2 regions of the Streptomyces sp. NPDC020489 genome follow, and region 1 is predicted to be linked to the other one. Evidence: riboswitches for the same ligand, from Rfam matches in the RefSeq annotation. Region 1 holds a riboswitch; the other holds the start of a gene.
The links. A riboswitch is a leader RNA that binds a small molecule or an ion and turns the genes downstream of it on or off. The one in region 1 is predicted to bind thiamine pyrophosphate.
Positions count from the first base shown of each region.

Region 1 (7,379 bases):
GTCGGTCGACGGCCATCTGCTCGTGCACTCCGACACCACCGCCTACCTCGACTACGGCGACTCGATCGAGGCGGTCAACGACACCGTCCGCGAGACGATCACACGCAACGACGCGGACGAGGTCTGGGACCTGTTCCGGAAGTTCACCAAGCGCTTCTCCTTCCGCGACGAGGGCGGCGCCGACCATGTGCGCTCCCTGCTCGACACGTACGGCGGCACCCGGATCGTTCACGGGCACAGCCCGATCCCCTATCTGCTGGGTGAGGTCGGCTCCGAGGACGGCGAGGACTCCTCGGGCCCCCACGTCGAAGGACCGCACGTCTACGCCGAAGGGCTGGCCATCGCCATGGACGGCGGTGTGACCATGGCCGGAAAACTGCTGGTCCAGCAACTTCCCCTGGATATCTGAACCTCCACCGGGCAGACGATCCCCCGTCCCGGACCAAGCAGGAACGGCGCAGGCCAGGGCCCAATTTCTGGAAACCCCCTGTCGACGTGTGCCGTCGCCGCTCTACCATCGGCTTATCCGTAGCAGGCTCCCCTCCGTTTCTGCCCGACGGCTCACAGTCATGCGAGCCCCAAGCCCTACGGAGCATCGGGGGATGCACATGAACAGCGTTCCGCAGCACCTGCTGAGCGAGGACCGCCAGGATTACGAGCGGATCCTCGATGAGGCGCTGCGCTCCGCACCACACCGCCCGGAACTGGCCGCTGTGGGACAGCGGCTCAATCCCGAACAGCTGCGCACCATGGCGCTGAACGCCACCGCGATCATCACGGCGGCAGCGGCGACCGAGTACCAGCACTACGTCAAGGTGCGCGAGGAACTGCGCCGGCCGGCGCCGTCCACCCCGACGTCCGTGCGCGAGACCGGCTCCCCGGAGTCGGGCTCGGGCGCGGTGGGACTCGCCGCCACCATGGGAGAGGTCGCCGAGACTGCCGGCGCGGGCGCCGTCGCCGTCGTCGCGGTCCTGGCTCCCGTCCTCGCCGGCACCGCCGCGGCGATCTTCCTGCTGGTGGGCTACATCCTGAAGATGCTCGACCCCCAGCCGGCGTTCGCCCAGACCATGCTGACCACCGGTTGGGTGTTCGGCGCGGTGACCGCGATCGCCATCCTGGTCGCCGCGGTCGGCCTGCTGCTCACCGCCCTGCGCAACCGGCCCTCGCTCGACACCGGGCCGTACGGCGAGCTGAGTGGGGAGGTGTCCCGGGCCAGGGAAGCCTGGTGCGAGGCCCTGTTGGAGCGGGGTGTGCTGCCGTTCCTGCGCGACGCGCTCGCCGATCCTGGTACGGCGGCCGCCCTGCACCGCCCGGCGCCGCCCGCACCGACCAGCCGCATGCCGCAGCTCGGCTACGACCGCCCCGGCTTCACCAGTCCGGACGACGGCCCCGCCAGCCCCCGGCCCAGCTTCACGAGCCCGGACTACACCAGCCCGGACTTCGGCGGCCCGGAGCACCAGCCGGAGTGACCCCCGGCTTGCGCGCCTCCGTCGGCGAGTTCCGCCGGGCGAGGGGCGCAAGCCGGCCGTCCGGCTCGGGACGCCGAGCACTCCTACGACGTGCGCATCCGCGGCGGGGCGTCCGACGCCCCGTGCGCCGGATCCGCGGCTCGGCCCAGCCGCGGATCCGATCAGCGGGAGCCGGCGGTCAATCGGCGAGGGGCAGATAGACCCGGTTCCCCGCCGCCGCGAACTCCTTCGACTTCTGGGCCATGCCCTCCTCGATCTCCTCCTGACTGCCGCCGTGCCGACGACGGATGTCCTGGGAGATCTTCATGGAGCAGAACTTCGGCCCGCACATCGAGCAGAAGTGGGCTGTCTTGGCCGGTTCGGCGGGCAGGGTCTCGTCGTGGAACTCGCGGGCCGTGTCGGGGTCGAGGGCCAGGTTGAACTGGTCCTCCCAGCGGAACTCGAAGCGGGCGTCCGACAGCGCGTCGTCCCACTCCTGTGCGCCGGGGTGCCCCTTGGCGAGGTCCGCCGCATGGGCCGCGATCTTGTAGGTGATCACGCCGGTCTTCACGTCGTCACGGTTGGGCAGGCCCAGGTGCTCCTTGGGCGTGACGTAGCAGAGCATCGCCGTGCCCCACCACGCGATCATCGCGGCGCCGATGCCCGAGGTGATGTGGTCGTACGCCGGGGCGACATCCGTGGTCAGCGGGCCGAGGGTGTAGAACGGCGCCTCCTCGCAGATCTCCTGCTGGAGGTCGATGTTCTCCTTGATCTTGTGCATCGGGACGTGCCCCGGGCCTTCGATCATGGTCTGTACGTTGAAGCTCTTGGCGATCGTGTTGAGCTCGCCCAACGTGCGCAGCTCCGCGAACTGCGCCTCGTCGTTGGCGTCCGCGATCGAACCGGGCCGCAGGCCGTCGCCGAGCGAGTACGTGACGTCGTAGGCGGCGAGGATCTCGCAGAGTTCCTCGAAGTTCTCGTACAGGAACGACTCCTTGTGGTGGGCCAGGCACCAGGCGGCCATGATCGAGCCGCCGCGCGAGACGATGCCGGTCTTGCGGTTCGCCGTCAGTGGGACGTACGGCAGCCGGACGCCCGCGTGGACCGTCATGTAGTCCACGCCCTGCTCGGCCTGCTCGATGACCGTGTCCTTGTAGATCTCCCAGGTCAGCTCCTCGGCGCGGCCGTCGACCTTCTCCAGCGCCTGGTAGAGCGGCACCGTGCCGATGGGCACGGGGGAGTTGCGCAGCACCCATTCGCGGGTGGTGTGGATGTTGCGCCCCGTGGACAGGTCCATCACGGTGTCGGCGCCCCAGCGGGTCGCCCAGGTCATCTTCTCGACCTCCTCCTCGATGGAGGAGGTGACCGCCGAGTTGCCGATGTTGGCGTTGACCTTCACCAGGAACCGCTTGCCGATGATCATCGGCTCGATCTCCGGGTGGTTGACGTTGGCCGGGAGCACCGCGCGGCCGGCCGCGATCTCCTCCCGGACGACCTCGGGGGACACGTTCTCCCGGAGAGCCACGTACTCCATCTCCGGCGTGACCTCGCCGCGGCGGGCGTAGGCAAGCTGCGTGACCGCCACGCCGTCGCGGCCGCGACGCGGCAGCCGGGGGCGCCCCGGGAAGACCGCGTCGAGGTTGCGCAGATTGCCGCCGCGCGGCGAGGTGTGCTTGATGCCGTCGTCCTCGGGGCGGACAGGACGGCCCGCGTACTCCTTGGTGTCACCCCGGGCGATGATCCAGTTCTCCCGCAACGGCGCCAGGCCACGGCGGACGTCGGTATCGACCAGGGGATCGGTGTACGGGCCCGATGTGTCGTACAGCGTGACCGACTGCCCGTTGGTGAGATGCACCTGACGGACCGGCACCCGCAGGTCGGGGCGCGAGCCCTCGACATACGCCTTGTGCCAGCCGATGGACTTCCCGCCTTCTGCTGACGTTTCACCCTGAATGAGCGCTTCGTCCTGGCTGGAGGCAGGCGTGCGTGCGTCCTCGATGGTCATGAGACCTACTCCCTACGCCGGCATTACCCGGTAACAGGTTCGGCGGTCGACGCAGCGGCTTCCGTCTGCCGACGTTTCGTGTGGAACGTCACTCGCTGGTGACGATGTTCCACGTGAAACATCGCTGGGACGGAGGTCAGCGCCCTCTCAGCCCGGTGCTCCGAGCTCCCGCGTGTACAAAGGTGCCCCCACGCTAGCGTCAATTCGGGCGCGGTGAACAGAGGGCCCCTGTCGTTCTTGCGATGATCGGTCGGTGACCACGACACCTCAGCCCCCGTACCCACCCGAGCCCCCGCGCAGGCCCGGCCCCGGAAGCGGGCCGGGCAACGGCCCGAGACCGGGGGGCCGGCCGGAGCCGGGGTACGGCCGTGGGCCGGGGGGTGGCCAAGGAGCCGGGGGTGGCCAGGCGCCTGGGGGCGGCCAAGGACCTGGGTACGACCAGGCGCCTGGGTTCGGTCCTGCCGGGTACGGCTCCGGCGCCGGGTACGGCTCCGGTTCCGGTTCCGGTTCTGACGACTGGCACGGGCACGACGCCGGTGGTGGGCGTGAGCATGGGCATGGGCATGGGCACGATCGGGGAGACGGGCACGGCGGCCCGGGGCATGGGCAGAGGGGTGGCCCGGGTTTCGGCGGTGGCTCGGGTTCCGGTGACGGCTCAGGTTCCGGCGGCGGCTCGGGTGGCGGCGGCCGGGGCGGTGACGGTGGCGATGGCGGCCGGGGCGGCGACGGTATCGGCCGGGGCGGTGGCGGGCACGGTCACTCCCACAGCCACAGTCACGGACCCGCGGCCCCCGTCTCCCAGCATCTGCGCAAGGTCATCGCGGCCGTCCTCATCCCGTTCGGTGTCGCCGTGATCGTCGGGCTCGCCGTGCTGTGGCCGGGGGGTGCGCCGGGACACGAGCGCACCGGCGTCGGCTTCGACCGGCAGACCCAACAGGCCACGGTCACCAAGGTCGTGAGCGTGAGCTGCAAGTCGGTGAACGCCTCTGGCGAGACCCCGACCGGCGACACCTCCACCGCCGAGGGGTCCTCCGCCCAGCAGCAGGCTGAGGGCGACTGCAAGAAGGCGACGATCCGGGTCGACACCGGCAAGGACAAGGGCCGTACGTTCACCGAGATCGTGCAGCCGGACCAGTCGCGGCAGTTGCGTCAGGGCCAGGAAGTCGTGGTCGCGTACGAGCCCTCCGCGCCCAAGGACCTCCAGTACTCGGTCACCGACGTCAACCGCAGGCTCCCCATGGGGCTGCTCGCCGGTATCTTCGCGCTCGCCGTCGTGGTCGTCGGGCGGTTGCGAGGTCTCATGGCGCTGGTCGCGCTGGCGATCAGCTTCCTGATCCTGAACTTCTTCATCCTGCCCGCGATCCTGCAAGGCTCGAACCCGCTGGTCGTGGCCGTGGTCGGGGCGAGCGCCATCATGCTCATCGCCCTGTACCTGTGCCACGGACTGTCCGCGCGAACATCCGTGGCGGTGCTGGGCACACTCATCTCACTGCTGCTGATCGGCATTCTCGGCTCGCTCTTCATCGGCTGGGCCGCGCTCACCGGCAACACGGACGACAACACCGGTCTGATCCATGGCCTGTACCCGTCGATCGACATGAGCGGCCTCCTGCTCGCCGGCGTCATCATCGGATCGCTCGGTGTCCTCGACGACGTGACGGTCACTCAGACGTCGGCGGTCTGGGAGCTGCACGAGGCCAACCCGTCGATGGGCTGGCGAGGTCTGTACCGCGCAGGCATCCGTATCGGCCGCGACCACATCGCATCCGTCGTCAACACGCTCGTCCTCGCCTACGCGGGCGCCGCGCTACCGCTGCTGCTGCTGTTCTCCATCGCACAGAGCAGCGTCGGGACGGTCGCCAACAGCGAGCTGGTCGCGGAGGAGATCGTGCGCACCTTGGTCGGCTCGATCGGCCTGGTCGCATCGGTGCCGGTCACGACCGCCCTCGCGGCGCTGGTGGTCTCGGCCGACCGGTCAGGGTCCGGGTCGGGTTCCGCTCCGGGCGCCCCGACCGCCCCCGCGGGTGGCGACCTGAGTGCGGCGGGAGTCCGGCCGGGCTCGTCGGGCACCCAGCCGATCCCGGTGGTGCGAGGCGGACGGGGCCGACGGCGCAAGCGCTGACCGGACTGACCGGACTGCCGTGCGGGGGGCACCGTAGGGCCGCCGTGCCAGCCGCCGGGAAGAGCACCCCGAAGGAGCCTCCTCGAAGCAGCAACCATGGCGCGGCCCTGGGCGACTTCAAGGCACGGCCGGCCGCGCCGGAGGGGGCCCGCTCCGACCGCGCCGGAGGGGCCCCGCCCCCGGCCGAGGCAGACCCAGGCCCCGCCGAAGGAGAAGCGTTCCTGCGCGAGCCCCACGCCCGCGCTGAAGCGTTACGCCCCCTCCGTGCCGTAACGCTTCAGCCGGCGCTCTGCTCCTCCGCCAGGATCCGGTCCAGCGCCTCCTCGAGGTGCGCGTCGAAGTCCGCGAGCGCACCCTCCTGGCCGAGCGGCACCAGCTTGTCGGTGCGGTCGAGGAAGGCGATGAGGGGCGCCGCCGAGGAGCGGAACAGGGCCTGGTCGGCGCCTACCTGAAGACGGATCAGGACCTCACCCAGCGTGTCCACCTCGGCCGGCGCGATGCGCACGTCACCGTCGCCGCACGGGCGCCCCACGCCGTCGATCATCAGCTCACGCCCGAACGCCCAGGTCACCGGCGCGTCTCCGGGCAGATGGAAGGTGAGCCGCACGGCGTAGGGATCGTGGGTCTCGTAACCCAGCTCCACCGGGATGCGAAAGGAGAGCTCCTCGGAGACGAGAAAACTCATCATGACCTCTGCCTGTACGGACTCACCCATCGTCTACCCCGTCATCTGCCGCTGGCCGGGAATGATCCCTCTGACTGTGGTCGAAGTTTGCTTAACGTACACGAGAGATCACAAGGAGTGAGTTTTCAGATACTGATAGAGATCGCCAACGACCCCAGGAGCCGCCCCACCTCGCTCTGTAGCTGACGGGCGGCCTCGGGCAGCCGGTCGGCCTGATGGACGGGCAGGGAGATGGCCATCGTCGCGGCGGTGGTGCCCACGGTGAGGGGAATCGCCGCACACACCGTCCCGAGCGCGTACTCCTGCCGCTCGAAGACCGGCTCCATGCGCGGCGTCCGGTCCAGGCGCCGCAGCAGCGTGTGGTCGTCCCGCACGGTGTACGGGGTGATGGCCTGCACGGGGTAGCGCTCCAGGTGGTCGCGCCGGGCCTGCTCGTCCAGCTGGGACAGCAGGCACTGTCCGATGGCGTGCGCGTGCGCGGTCTCACGGAAGTCGGCCCATTCCTCGACCGCCGGGTTGCCGGGGGTGTCGGAGACGCACATGACCTCGATCTCGCCGTCCCGGTAGAGCGCGTAGTACACGGGCACGCCGAGGGCGTCGCGCCAGTGGGCCAGTGTCTCGGCGACCGTGCTGCGACGTTTCTGCCGGGCTCCGCTGCTGCCGAGCCGCTCCGCCGCCTCACCGAGGAAGAACAGCCCCTTCTCCCGGCGCAGATAGCCCTCGTGGACCAGGGTGCGCAGCAGGTGGTAGGCCGTGGGCAGGGCGAGGCCGGTCTCGCGGGCCAGCTGTTTGGCCGGGGCGCCGTGTTCGTGGCCGGCGACGGACTCCAGCAGGCGCATGGCGCGCTGCACGGACCCGATGAGGGTCGTAGGGTGCGGTGCCTCTGGCGCGTCGGTCCGCGTCGGCGACGGAGGCGTCTCCGGGCGGGGCCGACTCGCGCGTACAGGCTGCTCCGGGGGCCGGGGGCGGGAAGTCGATGACGGGGCGGGAGCCCGGGCCGGGCCGGGTGCCGTGAGGGATGTTGTGGGTGCCGTGAGGGGTTGTGCGGGTGCGGTGTCAACCGTGGCCAAGGGTCACTCCCGAAGCGCGAGGGGGCCGCCCGCGCGGGGGGACACGGGA
Region 1 covers NZ_JBIRUZ010000007.1:336,373-343,751, reverse strand. The annotation lists gene ACH41F_RS21295 (metallophosphoesterase) at 1-409, shown strand, start outside; gene ACH41F_RS21290 (hypothetical protein) at 603-1,469, shown strand; gene thiC (phosphomethylpyrimidine synthase ThiC) at 1,648-3,453, opposite strand; TPP riboswitch at 3,446-3,635, opposite strand; gene ACH41F_RS21280 (YibE/F family protein) at 3,707-5,575, shown strand; gene ACH41F_RS21275 (SsgA family sporulation/cell division regulator) at 5,853-6,290, opposite strand; gene ACH41F_RS21270 (IclR family transcriptional regulator C-terminal domain-containing protein) at 6,386-7,120, opposite strand.

Region 2 (7,379 bases), on a different contig from region 1:
TGCGCGGCCCCTGGAGGGCGTTGTCCCAGTGGTGGACCAACAGGCGCTCGCCGTACCGGCCCGAGGGGAAGGACGCGCAGTCGCCGACCGCGTACACGTCCGGCACGGAGGTGCGCAGCCCGTCGTCGGCCACCACCTCGCCGTGCGCGCCGAGCTCCACGCCCGAGTCGGCCAGCCAGGCCGTGGCGGGGCGGGCGCCGATGCCGACCACCACGGCGCCCGCGGGCAGCCGGGTGCCGTCGTCGAGGACGACCGTGCCGGGCTCGACACGCGCCACGCGCGTGCGGGTGCGCAGGTCGGCGCCCGCGTCGGCGTACCAGGCGCCCATCGGCGCCGCCACCTCAGCGGGCAGCGCGCCCGCGAGCGGCCGTTCGGCGGCCTCCACGACGGTGACCGAGCAGCCCGCCTCACGCGCGGCGGTCGCGAACTCGGCGCCGATCCAGCCCGCGCCGACCACCACGATGTCGTGCTGCCGGGCGAGCACCGGCCGCAGCCGCTCGGCGTCGTCGAGGGTGCGCAGCAGATGGACGCCGGGGACGCCCTCCGCGCCGGGCAGCCGGATCGGTTCGGCACCGGTGGCGAGGACCAGGACGTCGTACGGCACGGGCCCGGACTCGGTGTCCAGGGTGTGCTCGGCGGGGCGGACGCCCAGGACCTCGCGGCCGAGTTCGAGTCCGATGCCGAGCGCCTCGAAGTCGACGTCGAAGGCGGAGCCCTCGGCCTTGCCGAGCAGGACCGCCTTGGACAGCGGCGGCCGGTCGTACGGCTGGTGCGGCTCCGCGCCGATCAGGGTCACGGTGCCGGTGAAGCCCTGCTCGCGCAGCGCGACCGCGGTCTGCACGCCGGCCATGCCCGCGCCGACCACCACGACCCGCCGTGGCGCCTGTGCCTGCGTCTGCGTGTCCTCGCTCACCTGATCACCATAGACAACTGACAATTTGTCAGTCAGGAGTCGTGCGCAGTGACCTGCTCCACACCTGCCGCGATCTGCTCCACGACACTCGTCCCGCTGCCGGGCCGGGACTCCCACTCCCAGGTCTCCTCCAGGCGCACGCGCCCGTCCGGGAGTTCGACCACGGTGGACACGCAGTGCCCGGACGCGGTCGTCCCGTCCTGCCTCAGCTGGACGTACCGGAAGTCGAGCCGGTCCCCGTCCCGGGTACCCACCAGATGCCCCCGCACGACGTCCCCGCCCGCGTACTCGGCCCAGATCTCGCCGTCCTTCTCGTGGTACGTGAAGCGGGTGCGCGTGCCCACCTGGCCCGGGGCCTGGTCGGCGACGGGGGCGAGGACGAGGCCGTCCAGCGAGCGGGGCATGACCGTGGGCTCCCTTACACATGCGGTGCTCTGCGGGCTAGGGTGGCCACCGTAGAGCACTCGCGGGAGCCCGGACGCACCGGGCTGAGAGGGAGGCTGGCGGCCTCCGACCGTACGAACCTGATCCGGGTCATGCCGGCGAAGGGAGGGGCTGGACGCCCATGTCCTCACGTACGTCAGACGTCCTCGTCATCGGGGGCGGCATCATCGGCCTGGTCACGGCCTGGCGGGCCGCACAGCGCGGTCTCGCCACGGCCGTCGTGGACCCCGAACCCGGCGGCGGGGCCGCCCAGGTGGCCGCCGGGATGCTGGCCGCCGTCACGGAACTGCACCACGGCGAGCAGACCCTGCTGGGCCTGAACCTCGCCTCGGCCCGCCGCTATCCGCGGTTCGCGGCCGAGCTGACCGAGCTGACCGGCCAGGACCTCGGCTACCGCCGCTGCGGCACGCTCGCCGTCGCTCTGGACGCCGACGACCGCGCCCACCTGCGCGAACTGCACGCTCTCCAGCGGGAGTCGGGCCTGGAGTCGGAGTGGCTGTCCGGGCGCGAGTGCCGGCGTCTGGAGCCGATGCTCGCGCCGGGGGTGCGCGGCGGCCTGCGGGTCGACGGGGACCACCAGATCGACCCGCGGCGGCTGGTCAAGGCGCTGCTGACCGCGTGCGAGCGCGCGGGGGTGGTCTTCCACCGCGCGTGGGCCGAGCGCCTGGAGGTCGTACGGGACCGGGCCGCCGGTCTCACGACGACGGACGGCACGCGGCTGGGCGCGGGACAGGTCGTCCTGGCGGCCGGCAGCCTCAGCGGGCGGCTGGCCGGGGTCCCGGAGGCCGTACTGCCGCCGGTGCGGCCGGTGAAGGGGCAGGTGCTGCGGCTGACCGTGCCGCCGCGGTACGCGCCGTTCCTGAACCGGACCGTGCGGGCCGTGGTCCGCGGCAGCCAGGTCTACCTGGTGCCGCGCGAGAACGGCGAGCTGGTGGTCGGGGCGACCAGCGAGGAGCTGGGCTGGGACACGACGGTGACCGCGGGCGGGGTGTACGAGTTGCTGCGCGACGCCCATGAGCTGGTCCCCGGCATCACCGAGCTGCCGCTGACGGAGACCCGCGCGGGGCTGCGTCCCGGCTCGCCGGACAACGCGCCGCTGCTCGGGCCGACCGAGCTGCCCGGGCTGCTCCTGGCGACCGGCCACCACCGCAACGGCGTACTGCTCGCACCCGTCACCGGCGACGCGCTGGCCGACGTCCTGACCACGGGCGAACTCCCCGACGAGGTGCGCCCGTTCACCCCCAGGCGATTCAGGGAACTCGTGGAGCAGCCCGCATGAACATCTCTCTCAACGGCGAGCCGCGCGAGGTCGCTCCCGGCACGGCTCTCGACACCGTCGTACGGGCCCTCACCCCGGCGCCCTCCGGCGTGGCCGCCGCCCTCAACGAAACCGTCGTCCCGCGCGGACAGTGGTCCTCGACGCCCCTCGCCGAGGGAGACCGCGTCGAGGTCCTCACCGCCGTCCAGGGAGGCTGACCCATGGCCGACGATCCCTTCCTCCTGGGCGGTACGACGTACTCGTCCCGCCTGATCATGGGCACCGGCGGGGCGCCCAGCCTGGACGTGCTGGAGCGGGCGCTGGTCGCCTCCGGGACCGAGCTGACCACGGTCGCGATGCGCCGCGTGGACCCGAACGTGCACGGCTCGGTCCTGTCGGTGCTGGACCGGCTCGGCATCGCGGTGCTGCCCAACACCGCGGGCTGCTTCACCGCGGGCGAGGCCGTGCTGACGGCCCGTCTCGCGCGCGAGGCGCTCGGCACCGACCTGGTCAAGCTGGAGGTCATCGCCGACGAGCGCACCCTGCTGCCGGACCCGATCGAGCTGCTGGACGCGGCGGAGACGCTGGTCGACGACGGTTTCACGGTGCTGCCGTACACCAACGACGACCCGGTGCTGGCCCGGAAGCTCCAGGACGTGGGCTGTGCGGCGATCATGCCGCTCGGCTCCCCGATCGGCTCCGGGCTCGGCATCCGCAACCCGCACAACTTCCAGCTGATCGTCGAGCACGCGCGCGTGCCGGTGATCCTGGACGCGGGCGCGGGGACGGCGTCGGACGTGACGCTCGCGATGGAGCTGGGGTGCGCGGGTGTGATGCTCGCCTCGGCGGTGACGCGGGCTAGGGAGCCGGAGCTGATGGCCCACGCGATGCGGCACGGGGTGGAGGCGGGCCGGCTGGCGCACCGCGCGGGGCGCATCCCGCGGCGGCACTTCGCCGAAGCCTCGTCGCCCGCCGAGGGGTTGGCGCGGCTCGATCCGGAACGTCCCGCGTTCTGAACGTACGTTCGAGAGGGGCCGGGAGTCGTGGCGACGTCCGTCACAGGACGGCTTCAGTCCCGCCCCGATCTCGCCCGAACCGGCGGCCCTGTCAGTCGCGGCTCGTACACTCACCTGCGTGGATACGACCCTTCAGGACCCTTTGGTCGGGCAGGTGCTCGACGGGCGTTATCGCGTGGACGCGCGGATCGCGGTCGGCGGGATGGCCACGGTCTACCGGGCCGTGGACACCCGCCTGGACCGCGTGCTCGCGCTGAAGGTGATGCACCCGGGCCTCGCGGCCGACGGCACCTTCGTGGACCGGTTCATCCGCGAGGCCAAGTCCGTCGCCCGGCTCGCCCACCCCAACGTGGTGCAGGTCTTCGACCAGGGCACCGACGGGTCGTACGTCTACCTGGCCATGGAGTACGTGGCCGGCTGCACCCTGCGTGACGTGCTGCGCGACCGCGGGGCGCTGCAGCCGCGGGCCGCGCTCGACATCCTGGAACCGGTGCTGGCCGCGCTCGGCGCCGCGCACCGCGCGGGCTTCGTGCACCGGGACATGAAGCCGGAGAACGTCCTGATAGGGGACGACGGCCGGGTGAAGGTCGCCGACTTCGGACTGGTGCGGTCCGTCGACACCGTCACCAGCACCAGCGGTGCCGTGCTCGGCACCGTCTCCTATCTCGCGCCCGAGCAGATCGAGCAGCCGGGTGCCACCGACGCCCGCGTGGACGTCTACGCGTGCGGTGTCGTGCTGTACGAGATGCTGACCGGCGAGAAGCCGCACGACGGGGAGTCCCCCGCCATCGTGCTCTACAAGCACCTCCACGAGGACGTCCCGCCGCCCTCGGCCGTCGTGCCGGGGCTGCCGTTCGCGCTGGACGAGCTGGTCGCCTCCGCCACCGCCCGCACCCCGGACCTCCGCCCGTACGACGCGGTGGCGCTGTTCGCGCATGCCCGCGAGGCCCGCTCCGCGCTCAGCGAGGACCAGCTGGACCTGATGCCGCCCCAGGCGCTGACCGCCCAGCACAGCAACGCGGAGGACCGCACCAGCGTGATCCCGCGGTCGCTGACCGTGCCGCGCCCCCTGCCGGTCGACGAGGAGGCGGAGCCCGCGCTCAACCGCACGAGCCGCCTCCAGTCGCCCCCGCCCCCGCCGCCCCGGCGCCGTTCGGGCCGCCCGCGCGGTCCGCTCGCGATCGTGGCCGCCCTGCTGCTGATCCTCGGGGTCGGCGCGGGCGTCTGGTACATCAACTCCGGGCAGTTCACCAAGGTCCCGCCGCTGGTGGAGAAGACCGAGGCGCAGGCCCGGGACCGGCTGGAGGAGGCCGGGCTCGAGGCCGGGAAGGTGAAGCGGGAGTACAGCGACACCGTCAAGCGCGGCCGGGTCATCAGCTCGGACCCGACGGTCGGCACCCGCATACGGAGCAACGACTCGGTGACGCTGACCATCTCCAAGGGTCCCGACACCGTCGACCTGGCCGACCTGAAGGGCTACCGGCTCGACAAGGCGAAGACCCGGCTGGAGAACGACGGCCTCGAACCGGGCATGGTGACCCGGGAGTTCAGCGAGGACGTCATCAAGGGCTTCGTCATCGGCAGCGACCCGGCGGCGGGGACCACGCTCCGCGCGGGCACGGCGGTGGCGCTGGTCGTCAGCAAGGGCAGCCCGGTGGACGTCCCCGACGTCACCGGCGAGAGCCTGGAGGACGCGAAGGCGGACCTGGCGGAGGCGGGCCTGAAGGTGAAGGTCGCCTCCCGGCAGGTCACGTCGGAGTACGACAAGGGCCTGGTCGCCGCGCAGACCCCGAAGGACGGCAGCGAGGCCACCGAGGGCGACACCGTGACGCTGACGATCTCCAAGGGCCCCGAGATGGTCGAGGTCCCGGACGTGGTCGGCGACAGCGTCGACGACGCCAGGGCCGAGCTGGAGGGCGCCGGCTTCGAGGTCGACGAGGACCGCGGCCTCCTCGGTCTGTTCGGCGACACGGTCAAGAGCCAGTCGGTGGAGGGCGGCCAGACGGCCCCCAAGGGCTCGACGATCACGATCGAGATCCGCTGACACGGCCGCCGCGGGGACGGCGGCCGGGGGCCGGGGGGACCGGCGGGCCGGGGGGGACCGGGGGACGCTCACGCGGGCACCACCGCCCCCTCGCCCCCCTCACCTCCTCCGCCACCAGCACCCCCGACAGCGCGTCCGAGCTCGCATGACACCCTGAGCGGGTGATGACTCAGCGCAACCCCGTCGGCGGGCACGTCCCCGTGGCCGGCGGTCTGAACTCCGTCGGTCTGTCCTATGCCCGTGATCTCCAGGCGGAGACCGTGCAGGTCTTCGTCGCCAACCCGCGCGGCTGGGCCACACCCACCGGCAACCCGCGGCAGGACGAGGAGTTCCGCGCGGCCTGCGCGGCGGAGTCGATCCCGGCGTACGTGCACGCCCCGTACCTGATCAACTTCGGCTCGCACACCGAGGCGACGGTGGAGAGGTCCGTGGAGAGCCTGCGGCACTCACTGCGCCGCGGCCGGGAGATCGGGGCGCTCGGCGTGGTCGTGCACACGGGCAGCGCGACCGGGGGCCGGGACCGGTCCGTCGCGCTCAAGCAGGTCCGCGAGTACATGCTGCCGCTGCTGGACGAGCTCACCCATGACGACGACCCGTTCCTGCTGCTGGAGTCGACCGCCGGACAGGGGTCCTCGCTCTGTTCGCGGACCTGGGACTTCGGGCCGTACTTCGAGGCCCTGGACGCCCACCCCAGGCTCGGGATCTGCCTCGACACCTGCCACGTCTTCGCGGCGGGCCACGACCTGACCGGCCCCTCCGGCATGCACCAGACCCTGGACCTGCTGGTGGACACCGTCGGCGAGGGCCGCCTGAAGCTGATCCACGCCAATGACTCCATGGACGTGGTGGGCGCCCACAAGGACCGGCACGCCAACATCGGCGCCGGCCACATCGGCGAGGACCCGTTCCGGGCGCTGATGACCCACCCCGCCACCGAGGGCGTACCGCTGATCATCGAGACCCCCGGGGGCAAGGAGGGGCACGCCGCGGACGTGGAGCGACTGAAGAAACTCCGCGACGCGTAAGCCCTTGGGGAATACCCCTGGGGGGTATACGGTTCTGCTCGACGCAGGAACCGTTACCTCACGCTGGGGGCAGTCATGCAGCACAACGCGCACACAGAGCACGCTCACCACGGGGACCACGGGCACGAGGGTCATCAGGCGGGCAGCAGCTGGTCCATGGCGGCGCGGGCCACCCTGCACTGCCTCACCGGGTGCGCCATCGGCGAGGTGCTCGGCATGGTCATCGGCACCGCGCTCGGCTGGGGCAACACCCCGACCCTGATCCTGGCGATCGCCCTCGCCTTCTTCTTCGGCTACGCGCTCACCCTGCGCGGCGTCACGAAGGCGGGCCTCGGCCTGCGCGCCGCGCTGAAGGTGGCGCTGGCCGCGGACACCCTGTCGATCGCGGTGATGGAGCTGGTCGACAACGGCGTGATCGTGCTGTGGCCGGGCGCCATGGACGCCGAGCTCGCCGACCCGCTGTTCTGGGGCGCCCTGGCGATCGCGCTGGCCATCGCCTTCGTCCTGACCACGCCGGTCAACAAGTGGATGATCGGCCGCGGCAAGGGGCACGCGGTGGTGCACCAGTACCACCACTGAGCCCCGGCACGAGGAGTCAGAGCTCGGGGCCGTCCCCGGGCTCCTCCTGGTAGGAGTAGCGCTGTTCCTTCCAGGGGTCGCCGATGTTGTGGTACCCGCG
Region 2 covers NZ_JBIRUZ010000001.1:642,337-649,715, reverse strand. The annotation lists gene ACH41F_RS02910 (NAD(P)/FAD-dependent oxidoreductase) at 1-850, opposite strand, end outside; gene ACH41F_RS02905 (hypothetical protein) at 946-1,317, opposite strand; TPP riboswitch at 1,370-1,481, shown strand; gene thiO (glycine oxidase ThiO) at 1,479-2,636, shown strand; gene thiS (sulfur carrier protein ThiS) at 2,633-2,833, shown strand; gene ACH41F_RS02890 (thiazole synthase) at 2,837-3,631, shown strand; gene pknB (Stk1 family PASTA domain-containing Ser/Thr kinase) at 3,750-5,675, shown strand; gene ACH41F_RS02880 (deoxyribonuclease IV) at 5,840-6,700, shown strand; gene ACH41F_RS02875 (DUF4396 domain-containing protein) at 6,776-7,279, shown strand; gene ACH41F_RS02870 (molybdopterin-dependent oxidoreductase) at 7,296-7,379, opposite strand, start outside.
Region 2: linked by a shared signal. The riboswitch ahead of thiO (glycine oxidase ThiO) and the one ahead of thiC (phosphomethylpyrimidine synthase ThiC) in region 1 are both predicted to bind thiamine pyrophosphate.